Regions from separate parts of the Micromonospora sp. NPDC047557 genome, predicted to be linked through region 2. Evidence: riboswitches for the same ligand, from Rfam matches in the RefSeq annotation. Region 2 holds a riboswitch; each other region holds the start of a gene.
What was found. A riboswitch is a leader RNA that binds a small molecule or an ion and turns the genes downstream of it on or off. The one in region 2 is predicted to bind cyclic di-AMP.

Region 1 (4,203 bases), on a different contig from region 2:
GCGCGCTGCACCGTGGCGCCCGGCGCAACGAGGTACGCCGGGCCGGCTTCGACGGGGTGTTCGCCGCGCTCTGGGCGCAGGCCCGGGCGGTGGGCATCACCCGGCTGCCGGAGCAGCGGGCCTTCGAGGGCGAGATCGCCGAACGGCCGGAGTTCCGGGAGTTCCTCAAGGCGTGGTGGCCGCGCCTGCACCCCCGACACGTGCTCGGCTGGCTGGCTCGCCCGGATCGGCTGCGTCGGTACGCCGGCGGGATCCTGTCCGGCGCGGAGATCAGGCTGCTCACCGCCGCGTACCAGAATCTGGACACCGCGGGTCTGACCATCGCTGACGTGGCGTTGCTGGACGAGTTGGACGCGCTGCTCGGCAAGCCGATGCAGCCGGCGCGGGCCCGCCGCGACCCGTTCCAACTCGCCGGCGGCGTGCGCGAGCTGAGCACCGCCAGCGACCGGCAGCGGGCCGCTCGCGCGGCGGCCCGGGAGCGTCCGGAGGACTACCGGGAGTACGCGCATGTGGTGGTGGACGAGGCGCAGGACGTCTCGCCGATGCAGTGGCGGATGGTCGGACGGCGTGGCCGCCTCGCCTCCTGGACCGTCGTGGGCGACCCGGCGCAGACCGCGTGGACCGGTGATCCCCAGGAGCTGACCCTCGCTCGGGACCAGGCGCTGGGCCGGCGCAAGCGGCACGATTTCACGCTCACCACCAACTACCGCAACTCGGCGGAGATCTTCGCGGTGGCGGCGGCGGAGATCCGTCGGCTCTACCCGGACCTGTCGCTGCCGACCGCCGTCCGCTCCACCGGGATCGACCCCGTCGAGCTGGTGGTGCCGCCCGCCGGGCTGGAGACCGCGGTCGTGGAGGCGGCCAGCGGCCTGCTGGCCGAGGTGGACGGCACGGTCGGGGTGATCACGCCGGTCACCCGCCGCGACGAGGTCGCCGGTTGGCTCGGCTCACTCGGCGCGGCGCGGTTGCAGGTGGTGACCAGCCTGGAGGCGAAGGGCATGGAGTACGACGGGGTGGTGCTGGTCGCCCCGAGCGAGATCCGGGCCGATCCGGGCTCCGGCGTACGCACGCTCTACGTGGCGCTCTCCCGGGCCACCCAGCGGCTCACCACCATCGACCCGACCGGCTGACCTGCGGGTTGCGGTGTCGCAGGGTTGGCCGGCCCGTACACTTGCATACATAGCGATGTGAGCATACATTTGACCAGGTCCCGGGTGGCGACGGAGGGTGGATCTCGTGGGAGCAGGTCATGACCACCACCACGGGTCGGTCACCAACGCCGCCCACCAGCACCGGGGCCGACTCTGGGCCGCGTTCGGGCTGCTCGCGACCCTGATGGTGGTCGAGGGTGTGGCCGCCTTCCACACCGGCTCGCTCGCCCTGCTCTCCGACGCCGGGCACATGTTCACCGACGTGCTGGGCATCGGGATGGCGCTCGCCGCGATCACCGCCACCCGGCGGGCCACCGGCGACCCGCAGCGCACCTTCGGGCTCTACCGCCTCGAGGTGCTCGCCGCCCTGGCCAACGCCGTCCTGCTCTCCGGCGTGGCGGTCTACGTGGTGATCGAGGCGATCGGCCGGTTCGGCGACCCGCACGAGGTGCTGACCGGCCCGATGCTCGCGGTGGCCGTTCTCGGCCTGCTCGCGAACGTGATCGCGTTCGCGCTGCTGCGCACCGGCGCCCGGGAGAGCATCAACCTCCAGGGCGCCTACCTGGAGGTGCTCGGCGACCTGCTCGGCTCGCTCGGCGTGATCGGCGCGGCGGTGCTCATCGCGGTCACCGAGTGGTGGTGGGCCGACCCGTTGGTCGCGGTCGCCATCGGCGTGTTCATCCTGCCGCGCACCTGGCGGCTGGGGCGCGCGGCCGTCCGCATCCTGGTGCAGGCCGCCCCGGAACACCTCCAGGTCACCGCCGTGCACGACCGACTGGCCGCGGTGCCCGGCGTGGTCGAGGTGCACGACCTGCACGTCTGGACGCTCACCTCGGGCATGGAGGTGGCCTCCGCACACCTGATCATGGCGCCCGGCGGGGAGGTCGGCACGGTGCTCACCGCGGCGCGTACCGCCCTGCGGGAGGACTTCCGCATCGAGCACGCCACGCTGCAGATCGAGCCCGGGTCCGCCACGGGCGCCTGCGGTTCGATCGAATGGTGATCACTTATCTGGCGGAAAGACCGTTTCGCCGTCATCTTCGGTGGTGGCGCAGACACCTTCCGTCACATCGACTGCACACGTCCCACCTGCCCCGGTAGGCTCGTCCCCGGCCACCACCCGGCGGCGCCCTCCCGGCGCCGGTGGCGGCCGCCGCCTAATCACCCGAGAGGGCGAACCGGGGAACCACGTTCCTGGGGTGCATCCGCGTCAGCGGTAGGGATCTTCCGTCCCGAACCCGTCAGCTAACCCGGTCGGCGGCTGACGGAAGGACATGCGTAGTGGCACCAGCACGACCACCCGCCGCCCGACTCGCGGCACTGATCGTCATGATGGTCACCCTCGGCGTCGCCCTACCGGTGGGCGCCGCCACCGCCGCTCCCCCCGGCGGCCTGCGGGCCGCCGCGGCGCCCGACGGCGACGAGGAGGGCGGCACCCCCGCGCTGCGGGCCCAACTGGAGGCCGCCAGCAAGGGCTACCTGGACGCGAAGCGCGCCCTGGACACCTCCGTCCAGCGCCAGCAGCAACTCGCGGCCAAGCTGAAGACCACCGAGGCCGAGATGACCGTGCGCAACGGCAAGGTCGGCGAGATCGCCGGCGTGGCGTACCGCACCGGCCGGCTCAGCACCGTCTCGGCGTTGCTCAACACCAACAGCCCCGAGGGCTTCATGGACCGGGCGGCCGCGCTGGACGTGGTGGCCGCCAACGAGGACCGGGTGCTGCGCGACCTGCACACCACCCGGGACGAGGCCAACCGCACCCGCACCGCGCTGGACGGCGAGATCCGCGAGCAGCGCAAGCAGGTCGAGGTGATGGCCAAGCGCAAGGAACAGGCCGAACGGGCCCTGGCGGTCGCCACCAGCAAGCCGCGCACCACCGCTGCCGACACCAGTTCCAACCGGGGCACCTCCACCGCCAACGCGCAGCCCGCGCCGCGCAACTCCGACGGCTCCTGGCCGTCCGAGTCGTGCAGCATCAACGACCCCACCCCGGCCAGCGGCTGCATCACCCCCCGCACCCTGCACGCCCTCAACCAGGCGAAGGCCGCCGGCTTCACCCGGTACGTCTCCTGTCACCGCTCGGGCGGCTCCGGCGAACACCCGAAGGGTCGGGCCTGCGACTTCGCCGCCCAGAAGGGCGGCTTCGGCGGGGACGCCACCGGCGGCGACAAGACGTACGGCAACAACCTGGCCGCGTACTTCATCCGCAACTCCGACCGGCTCGCCGTGCTCTACGTGATCTGGTACCGGCAGATCTGGCTGCCCAGCAGCGGGTGGAAGGCGTACAGCGGGGGGAACGGCGACCCCTCCAGCGACCACACCAACCACGTACACCTGTCGGTGTACTGACCCCACCGATGGCCGGCGCACCGTCGAGCGGTGCGCCGGCCCCGGGTACGTCAGCGGACGTACCCCGGACGTCGCCGGTGATCGGACGACCCGGCCGGGCCGGGCCGGCAGCATGTCGGGTATGCCGCGAATCTCGCCCACCACCCGCAAGGCGCTGCTCACCCTGCACATCATCACCTCGGTCGGTTGGCTCGGGGCCGACCTGGTGCTGCTCACCCTCGGCATCGCGGCACAGCGCGGCGCCGACCCGGCCGTGGTCTATCCGGTCGCCGGGCTCGTCGGCACGGTGCTGTTCGCGCCGCTGAGCGTGCTCGTCTGGCTCGTCGGCGTCGCCAGCGCGCTGCTCACCCCCTGGGGCCTGGTGCGCTACCGGTGGGTGCTGGTCAAGCTCGTGATCACCACGGTGATGGTCGGGCTGGTGCTGTTCCTGCTCACCCCGAACCTGCGGCACGCGAGCGCGCTGGGCGCCGCCCTCCCCGCCCGGGATCGCGCCGACCTGGTGATCGCGCCCGCGGTGTCGACCAGCCTCATGATCATCGCGACCGTGCTCTCCACGTACAAGCCCTGGGGCCGCCGACCCGCCCGGCCGACCGGCGCGCGGAGCGTGGCGCGCGAGCGCGCCACCACGAGGACGTAGCGGCCACCGGGAGGCCACATGACGCGAGGCCGCAGGCGTGGGGTGGGTCAGGCCGGGGGTTGTTCG
Region 2 (4,203 bases):
CGTACACCGGGATGGTGGTCCGGCCGGCCTTCGGGGTGGCCACCACGCCGACGGTCCAGGTGGCGGTCGGCGCGGACGCCGGGTTGTGGAACCAGGCCCGTTGCCCGAGGTACCAGATGGCCGTCCAGTCGCCCTGCCGGCCGGCCAGGGCGTACGTCTGGCCGGCGGAGGCCCGGGCCCCGTGGTCCGACACGTCCATCGTGTTCGGGGTGCCGTCCGGACGGAGCGCGATGTCGTTGACAAGCGGCGCGTCCGCGGACGGCGCGGTGTGCAGCACCACAGACGAGGAGCCGCGCGGGGCGCAGGGTGTTCCAGGAGTGACGCACCCGGTGAACGCCGGTTGGTTGGTCGCGTAGTCGGGGTCGATCCGGACCAGCCCGGTGGCGGGGGTGCCGGTGTCCAGTCGCGGCGCGTGCAGCAGATCGAAGTAGTGCGTCCAGTCCCAGTAGGGCCCCGGGTCCCAGTGCATCCCGCGCACGGTCGACGCGACGGTGCCGGGCACGTTGTCGTGGCCGATGATGTGCTGGCGGTCCAGCGGGATGCCGTACCGCAGCGCGAGGTGCCGGACGAGCTTCGACGAGGTCCGGTACATCGCCTCGGTGTACCAGGTGCCCTGCGCGGCGAAGCCCTCGTGTTCCAGCCCGATCGACTTCGCGTTGACGTACCAGTTGCCGGCGTGCCAGGCGACGTCCTTGGTCTTGACGTGCTGGGCGATGTGCCCGTCCACCGAGCGCAGCGAGTAGTGCCAGCTCACGTAGGTCGGGTCCTGGACGAGTTTCAGGGTGGTCGCCCAACTCGCCTCGGTGTCGTGGATGACGATGTACTCGATCTTCTGCCGGGCGGGCCGATCGGAGAGATCGTGGTTGCCGTAGTCGCCGTCGCCGAACGCCTCGTAGGGTGCCGGAATCCATTCACAGGAGACCGTCCGCGGGCACTCCAGCCCGTCCGGGCGGGCGAGTCGTCGCAGGCCCAGCCGGTCCAGCCAGGAACGCTGGGGTTGGACCGCGCGGGCCGGCAACGTGACCCGCTGGCCGTCGTCGGTCACGCGGGTCTCGCCGGCGCCGATGGTGGTGTAGACCTCGTCGGCGAAGGCCGCCGCGGCGTCGGCGCTGTCCGCGCCGGCGTAGCGGGCCACCGCGCCGTACCAGGTGGCGGGGTCGGTGCCGGCACCGACCGGGGCGCCCACCTCCCGTTGGTACGCGGCCAGCAGCGCCGCACCGCCCCGGATGTTGGTCGTCGCGTCGCTGCGCAGCGCCTCGGGGGCGGCGCCGGTCAGCGCGGCGGCGGCGTCGACGGTCTGCATCGCGGCGGTGGCCGGCGCGGGATCCGTGGCCGGCGCGGGTGCCAGGACGGCACGGGAGTCGTCGCCACGCGGATCCTCGGTGCCGGCGTCGTGGTGGCCGCGCGCGGGTAGGGCGGCCACGTGGCGGGCATCGGTCAGGTGCATCGGGCCGTAGCCGCCGCTGGTGCTCGGGGTGCCGGCGTTGCTGTCCCAGCGGGACTCCAGGTAGGAGACCCCGAGCAGCACGGCGGTCGGCACGCCGTACTCAGTCGACGCGGCGGCGTACTGCTGCTGACGGTCGGCGGCCGGTGCGGCCCAGGCGGTGCCGGCGCTCAGCGGTACGGCGGCCGTGGCGATGACCACGGCGACCGCGAGCGACGCGCGCCGGCCGGCGGGCAGGGTTGGACGTTCCATCGAACCCCCTAGATTTGACTGGTAACTGTGTGGTCACCTTCGCGCTGGTCGGGAGTCCGCGTCAATACCTTTCCATATTTCAAACTGCATCGAAAGAAACCTTCACGCACGCTCGGTGACCTCCTCCAATCGGTACGGAGTGTCACGGCCGCACGGGTTGCGGATCGGTAACGGCCGTCTCTACTCTGGTCATTTGTCGGCCCGGTAGCAGGTCTGCCCATCCCGGGCGGTAACGGACCGACACCGCCGAGTCGCTTGCGAGCGAGCCGGGGACCCAGGTTCCCCCGGGGTGAATCCGCAGCCAATGCGGTAGGGCGCCAACTTCCCGCCCGAACCCGTCAGCTAACCCGGTAGGCGGTCAGGAAGAAGGAGTACGGAACCCCGGTGGCCCTCCATGCCCCGCGGCCGTCGTCCGAACGGTCGGCCTCGGCCGACCCGACGTCGACCGTGCCGCGTCCACGCTGGTCCCGCTTCACCACCGCCCTCGCCGCCCTGGTCGGCGTAGCCGTCGTCCTGACCGGCAGCGCCACGGCGGCTCACGCGGATCCGTCAGTCACCGAGATCGAGCGCCAGATCGACGCCGACTGGAACAAGCTCGAACCGGTCATCGAACGGCACAACGCCACCCGCGCGGACCTGGCCGTCAAGCGCAGGCAGGCCGACGCGCTCGCCGCCCGCATCGCGCCCCTGGAGCGCCAGGTCGACGCCGCGATGAACAAGGTCAGCGCGCTGGCCGTGCGCGCGTACATGGGCGAGAACCTGTCGACCGTCAACACGATGCTCGGCAGCCGGTCGCCCGGCGAGGTGGTCGGGCAGCTCGAGATGCTCGACCGGTTCGCCCACAACCAGCAGCAGGACGTCCGGCAGGTCGCTGATCTCCGCGACGAGCTGGCCCGGCAGAAGGCGCCGCTCGACGAGATGGTGGCCCAGCTGACCCGGACCGAAGCGCAGCTGGCGGCCAAGAAGAAGCAGATCAACGAAGAGATCGACCGGCTGCAGAAGCTGCGCCTCAAGGTGTACGGCAACGGTGGCGGCGGTCCGCTGCGTCCGGCGCCCTGCCCGGCCAGCTACCCCGGCGGCGGCGCGGGCACGGCGGTCAAGTTCGCCTGCGCCCAGATCGGCAAGCCGTACGTGTGGGGTGCCGAGGGTCCGAACTCGTACGACTGTTCCGGGTTGATGCTCGCCGCGTGGGCGAAGGCCGGTGTGTCGCTGCCACACAACGCCGCCGCGCAGAGCCGGGTGACCAAGAACGTCAGCAGGGGCGATCTGCGCCCCGGCGACCTGGTCTTCTACTACAGCGACATCCACCACGTCGGCATGTACGTCGGCGACGGCTGGGTGGTGCACGCCTCCCAGGCCGGTGTGCCCGTCAAGATGAAGAAGGTCGACGACGGGCCCATCCACAGCTACGGCCGCCCCGGCTGACCAACGCGGGACGCAGCAGGGCCCGTCGCGATCTCGCCGCGGCGGGCCCTCGTCGTCCGCTGTCTATCGGGTCGGCCAGGCACGCCAGTTCTGCCAGGAGCGGCTCGGCGTCGGCCCCCGCTGACCCTGGTAGCGCGAGCCGTAGACCACCGAGCCGTACGGGTGCTCGGCCGGCGACGAAAGCCGGAAGATGCAGAGCTGGCCGATCTTCATGCCCGGCCAGAGGGTGATCGGGAGGTTCGCGACGTTGGACAGCTCCAGCGTCACGTGACCGGAGAAGCCCGGGTCGATGAACCCGGCGGTGGAGTGGGTGAGCAGGCCGAGGCGGCCCAGTGAGCTCTTTCCCTCCAGCCGGCCGGCGAGCTCGTCGCCGAGTGAGATCACCTCAAGCGTCGAGGCGAGCACGAACTCCCCCGGGTGCAGCACGAACGGCTCACCGTCGGGTACCTCGACCACCGAGGTCAGGTCGTCCTGCTGCATGGCCGGGTCGATGTGGGTGTAGAGATGGTTGTTGAAGACCCGGAACAGCCGGTCGAGTCGTACGTCGATGCTGGACGGTTGGACCAGGGTGGGCTCGAACGGTTCCAGGCCCAGCGTGCCGGCCTTGATCTCGGAGACCAGGTCACGGTCGGAGAGCAGCATCGGACCACCATAGCCGCGTCGGCCGGATCGGCCGGATTTGGTGCCGGTGACCAGCGCGTCGAGGTCGCTGCTCGTACATTTGTTCGATAGAATGCCGGCATGGCTTCCTGGTCCGAATTCGCCGCCGACGAGCCCCGCCTCGCCGACGGGATCCGCGTTCTCCTGCAGCAGTACGGGCCGGGCTTCGGCTACCTGGCCACGGTCCGCGCCGATGGCGGGCCCCGGGTCCATCCGGTCTCCCCGGTCATCACCGACGAGGGTCTGTTCTGCTTCATCATCGACTCGCCGAAGCGCCGCGACCTCGAACGGGACGGCCGCTATGCGCTGCACTCGTTCCCTCCGGAGGAGAGCGACGACGAGGCGTACGTGGCGGGCCACGCCTGGCCGGTCACCGACCCGGTCCAGGTGGCCCGACTGGCGCAGAGCGCCCGGGCCGAGCC
Region 3 (4,203 bases), on a different contig from region 2:
CGGCCCTTCCGGGGTCGCCAACGCCAGCCGCTGCGGCGACGTCCGCCGTCGCGCCGCCCGCGTCGCCCGACCGACCCGCCGCCGTGACCAGCACCGGGCCCGCGACGTCCATCGTCGACGACGACCAGACCGCCGCCCGCGACAGCGCCACCCAGGAGCGGGCAGCCCGCGACAGCGCCGCCGCTGACGAGTCCGCCGCCGTTGACGAGTCCGCCGCGGTGTGGTCCGGCGACCCGCAGCCCGCGCTGCACGACACTTCGCGCACCCTGGCCGCCACGTCGACCGGTGTGACGCCGGGGCGGGCGGTCTCCGAGCGGTCACTCCGCGCCGACAATCCGGCCGCCCGCGCTCCTCGGGCCCCACCGGAGCACCGGATCACAGCGGGCCGCTGACCGCGCACCGGCTCCTGACCCGCGCTGGGTCACTGACCTCCGCGCCGGCCAACTGACCACCGCACCGGCTGCTGAGCCGCCCCGCCGGAGCACCGAGGCCCTGAGCGAGCGTCCCGCCACCCGCACCTGTCGACACACCAGTCCGTACCGGCCGACCCGTGGGTCACCGACCCTCGTGCGGCTTCCCCGTCGCAACGCGCTTTCTTCCGAGGTGCCGACCATGGAGACCGTCGTCTTCTACCAGTTCCTGACCGAGGTGCCCCAGGCCGCCGCCATCTGGTCGGCCCTGTTCCTGCTGGCGCTGACCGTTCTCGCCGTGCTGGTCGCCCGCCCGGAGCGGGATTCGACCGCCTCCGAGCCGACGCCGCCGCCGCCCACCGCACAGGAGGTGGCCGCCGCCGAACTCGCCGACCTGCGCCGCTACGCCGAAGAGGTGGCCGTGGCCGCGGCCCGCGCGGCGCAGACCGCCCGGCGACGACGCGCTGACTGGCTGATCACTCAGGAAGAGGCGCAGGTCGCCTGGTCCCGGTACGACGAGGCGGACACCGCAGCCCGTCGGTTCGCCGCCGCCGGGGCGCTGCCGACCCCGCGTACCCCGCACACCCCGGCCGAGTACGCGGCCCGGGAGCGCTACCTGCACCGTGCCGCGATGGCGGCGCACTGGCGCGGCGAGTTGACCATGACTCAGCTCGGTGACGTGTTCGGGCACCGGCGCGGCTGGGATCCCCGCCGGCATCCGGTCGAGCAGGAGGTGCTGCTCACCCGGGCGATCCGTGACGCGAGGCTGGCCGACCACCGGGCCGCTGCCGAGCGGGAGCGGTCGGCCTGGCGGGACGCCGAGCTGGCGGCCGAGTCGGCACGCACGCTCGCCGAGGAGGCGTACGCGGCGGCGGTCCGGTTGCGGCCGAACCCGTCGCCGTCGCGCCGCATGACGACCCGGGCGTCGCGCTCGGCAGTCGTGACACGCTGGCGTCCGGCCCGGGTCGGTTGAGCCCGATCTGTTATGTGAGGCCCGTCACGGACGATGGAAATCGGGCGACCGGCACCATCGGCGGCCATTGTTCCCGCGATTGTGGCGGCGTTGCCGGCGGCCTGTCCGGTTGTCGCCCATCGGCGCCTCCGGAACCGGTTGTCCCATCGAGTCACGTCAGCGGCAATACGCGCAGAAATTGCTGTGCCAAACGATGTTTACGCAGGTGGACGCGGCTTGGCAGGGTCCGCACCGGCCAGTACTGTCGTGCTGTCCGGTGCGGTAACCGATCGCAGGAGGCGACGCCGTGCCGACCCGCTCAATCGTGATCTACGAACCGGGGACCCACAGTAAGTCCGGGGTGAATCCGCGAGCCACGGCCCGCGGTAGGGCGATCTTCCCGCCCGAATCCGTCAGCTAACCCGGTAGGCGGTGACGGAAGGAGTTCCATCCTCGTGCAGCACCTTTCCACCCCTCGGTTGTTCCCCCGCCTCCACGGCGTCGCGGTGCCCCCGCTCATCCGCCTTGTGACGGTGAGCTGACCCCCCGGGTCACCGCCTTTCCCGCCCGGCCGCGCCGGGCGTTCCCCTGAGCGGTTCACCATCCGCGGACCACGGTTCGCGCGCTGGCGCCTGCCCGGATACCGGCCGAGCCCGGTGTGCCGCTCGCCCCCCGAACCGTGGAGGACCCCGTGAAGCACACCCTGCAGCGTCAGCTCCGTCGCCTCGCGACCGAGCGCCCGTACCAGATCGTCGCCGCCTCCGCCGCGGCCCTCGCGATCGCCACCACGACCGGCGCCCTGCTCGCCGGCGCCGAGGGCGCCCCGGCCAGCGAGCACACCGCGACCACCGTCGCCGAGATGCGCAGCGACACGATCGCGTCCCGCGACCAGGCACGCGTCGCCTCCCCCTCGGCCGCGCCGAGCACGGCCGCCCCGGCCACCAGCGCCGCATCGCCCGCCGCGAAGGCCACGAGCAACCCGGACCTCACCCGTAAGCCGACGCCGCCGAAGCCGCCCGCGACCAAGGTGCTCGACTACGACTACGAGGCGCAGAACACCTACTACAACTGCGGCCCGGCGGCCACCCGCAACGCCCTCAGCGCCACCGGCATCGACCGTACGCAGGAGGAGCTCGGCGCCGAGCTGGGCACCACCGAGATGGGCACCAACTCGGCCGAGGACACCACGCGGGTGCTCAACGCCGAGGTGAAGGGCTCCCCGTACCAGACCCGGATGTTCGCGGGCGCGCCCAGCCCGGCGCAGATGGACCGCCTCCAGGCCGACGTCGTCAAGGCCATCACCGACGGCCGGGGCGTGGTCGCCAACGTCGTCGGGGACGCCACCGACACCAATGGCGGCTGGCACTCCTACGGCGGTGGGCACTACATCGCCGTCGTGGGCTACAAGGACAACGGCCGGACCGTGCGGATCGCCGACTCGGCCAACGCAGCCGACCCGGCGTACTGGATCACCACGATCGACCTGGCCAACTGGATCGCCACCCGGGGCTACTCCGCCTGACCCAGGCGCTGACGCCTACGACGCCGCGGGCGCCGTCCCCCACGAGGGGCCGGCGCCCGCGGCGTCTCGCGTCGATGCCGATGACGGCTCTCGTACCGGGCCGCGAACCGTGGGAGACTGCGGCCGTGGTGGACGAATCGGGTGGTCACGCCGGCCGCGGGCCGGTCCTGCTGCTGCTGCACGGCATGGGAGCGACGGGCGACGTGTGGCTGCCCTGGGCGCCACTGCTGGAGCAGCACTGGCCAGGGCGGTGGTTGGCGCCGGATCTCGCCGGCCACGGCTGGTCGGCCCCGCTGTCGTCGTACTCCTTCGAGGGTCTGGCCCAGCGGATCGCGCAGGGCCTGGCCTTCGACGACCGCATCGTGGTGCTCGGCCACTCGCTGGGTGGGGTGGTCGGCCTGGCGCTGGCGGCCCGCGCCGCCGGGCTGCCGGTGGACGCGGTGGTCGGGTTGGGCATCAAGGCGGTCTGGTCACCCGCCGAGCTGGCCCGGGCCGCGGAGCTCGCCGCCCGCCCGGTCGGTTGGTTCGCCAGCCGCACCGAGGTCGCCCGCCGCTACCTGCGGGTCGCCGGCCTCACCGGTCTGGTCTCCCCGGACCATCCGATGGTGGACGCCGGCCTGCGCCAGGTCGACGGCCGGTGGCGGCTCGCGATGGACACGACCGCGTTCGCCGTCGGTGAGCCCCACCTGACCGCGTTGTTGGCGGCGACCGACGTGCCGGTGGTGCTGGCGCGCGGCGAGCACGACCCGATGGTCACCGACGCACAGCTCAAGGAGTACGGCGTGCCGGTCGCCACGCTGCCCGGTCTCGGCCACAACGCGCACCTGGAGGACCCGGCCGCCGTGCTGGCGCTGCTGGACGCGTACCGCTGAGCTGCTAGACCGGTGCTGACGTGGCCAGGTTCTCCGCCGGCGCCAGCTCTCGGCGCGCGGCCGTCAGGAAAGCCTCGGCGTACGACTCGGCGGGGAAGTCACCCAGGTAGCGGCGGCGGGTGGCCCACCGCTCCTCGGCCAGCGGGTCGGTGTCCAGCAGCGCGGTGAGCACGGCGTCCACATTCGACATGTCGCGCCGCAGCACGTAACCCGACCCGGCCAGCGGGAAACGGTCGGTGAACCGGTCGCCCTCGTCGCCCATGTCGGTCACGGCGTACGGCTTGCCGGAGTAGAGGTAGTCCGAGATCACGCCGGACACGTCGGAGACCAGCGCGTCCGAGCGGTTGACGCAGTCGGTCAGGCTCAGCTCCCGGGCGGCCGCGCCGAAGACGTGCTGCCGCCCGCTGCGGGCCCGGTCAGCGGCCAGCAGCTCGGTCAGCCGGCCCA

Region 1: linked by a shared signal. The riboswitch ahead of ACGGAQ_RS10790 (coiled-coil domain-containing protein) and the one ahead of ACGGAQ_RS06480 (NlpC/P60 family protein) in region 2 are both predicted to bind cyclic di-AMP.
Region 3: linked by a shared signal. The riboswitch ahead of ACGGAQ_RS08700 (C39 family peptidase) and the one ahead of ACGGAQ_RS06480 (NlpC/P60 family protein) in region 2 are both predicted to bind cyclic di-AMP.

The regions. Positions count from the first base shown of each region.
Region 1 covers NZ_JBIDDK010000003.1:73,585-77,787, reverse strand. Annotated here, with positions in the region: gene ACGGAQ_RS10800 (HelD family protein) at 1-1,130, shown strand, start outside; gene ACGGAQ_RS10795 (cation diffusion facilitator family transporter) at 1,237-2,154, shown strand; cyclic di-AMP (ydaO/yuaA leader) riboswitch at 2,296-2,427, shown strand; gene ACGGAQ_RS10790 (coiled-coil domain-containing protein) at 2,433-3,500, shown strand; gene ACGGAQ_RS10785 (hypothetical protein) at 3,622-4,137, shown strand; gene ACGGAQ_RS10780 (SRPBCC family protein) at 4,185-4,203, opposite strand, start outside.
Region 2 covers NZ_JBIDDK010000001.1:1,373,225-1,377,427, reverse strand. Annotated here, with positions in the region: gene ACGGAQ_RS06485 (N-acetylmuramoyl-L-alanine amidase) at 1-1,696, opposite strand, end outside; cyclic di-AMP (ydaO/yuaA leader) riboswitch at 1,931-2,067, shown strand; gene ACGGAQ_RS06480 (NlpC/P60 family protein) at 2,081-3,121, shown strand; gene dcd (dCTP deaminase) at 3,185-3,763, opposite strand; gene ACGGAQ_RS06470 (pyridoxamine 5'-phosphate oxidase family protein) at 3,863-4,203, shown strand, end outside.
Region 3 covers NZ_JBIDDK010000002.1:196,308-200,510, forward strand. Annotated here, with positions in the region: gene ACGGAQ_RS08690 (hypothetical protein) at 1-392, shown strand, start outside; gene ACGGAQ_RS08695 (hypothetical protein) at 613-1,383, shown strand; cyclic di-AMP (ydaO/yuaA leader) riboswitch at 1,669-1,809, shown strand; gene ACGGAQ_RS08700 (C39 family peptidase) at 2,042-2,884, shown strand; gene ACGGAQ_RS08705 (alpha/beta fold hydrolase) at 3,010-3,756, shown strand; gene ACGGAQ_RS08710 (CDP-glycerol glycerophosphotransferase family protein) at 3,761-4,203, opposite strand, start outside.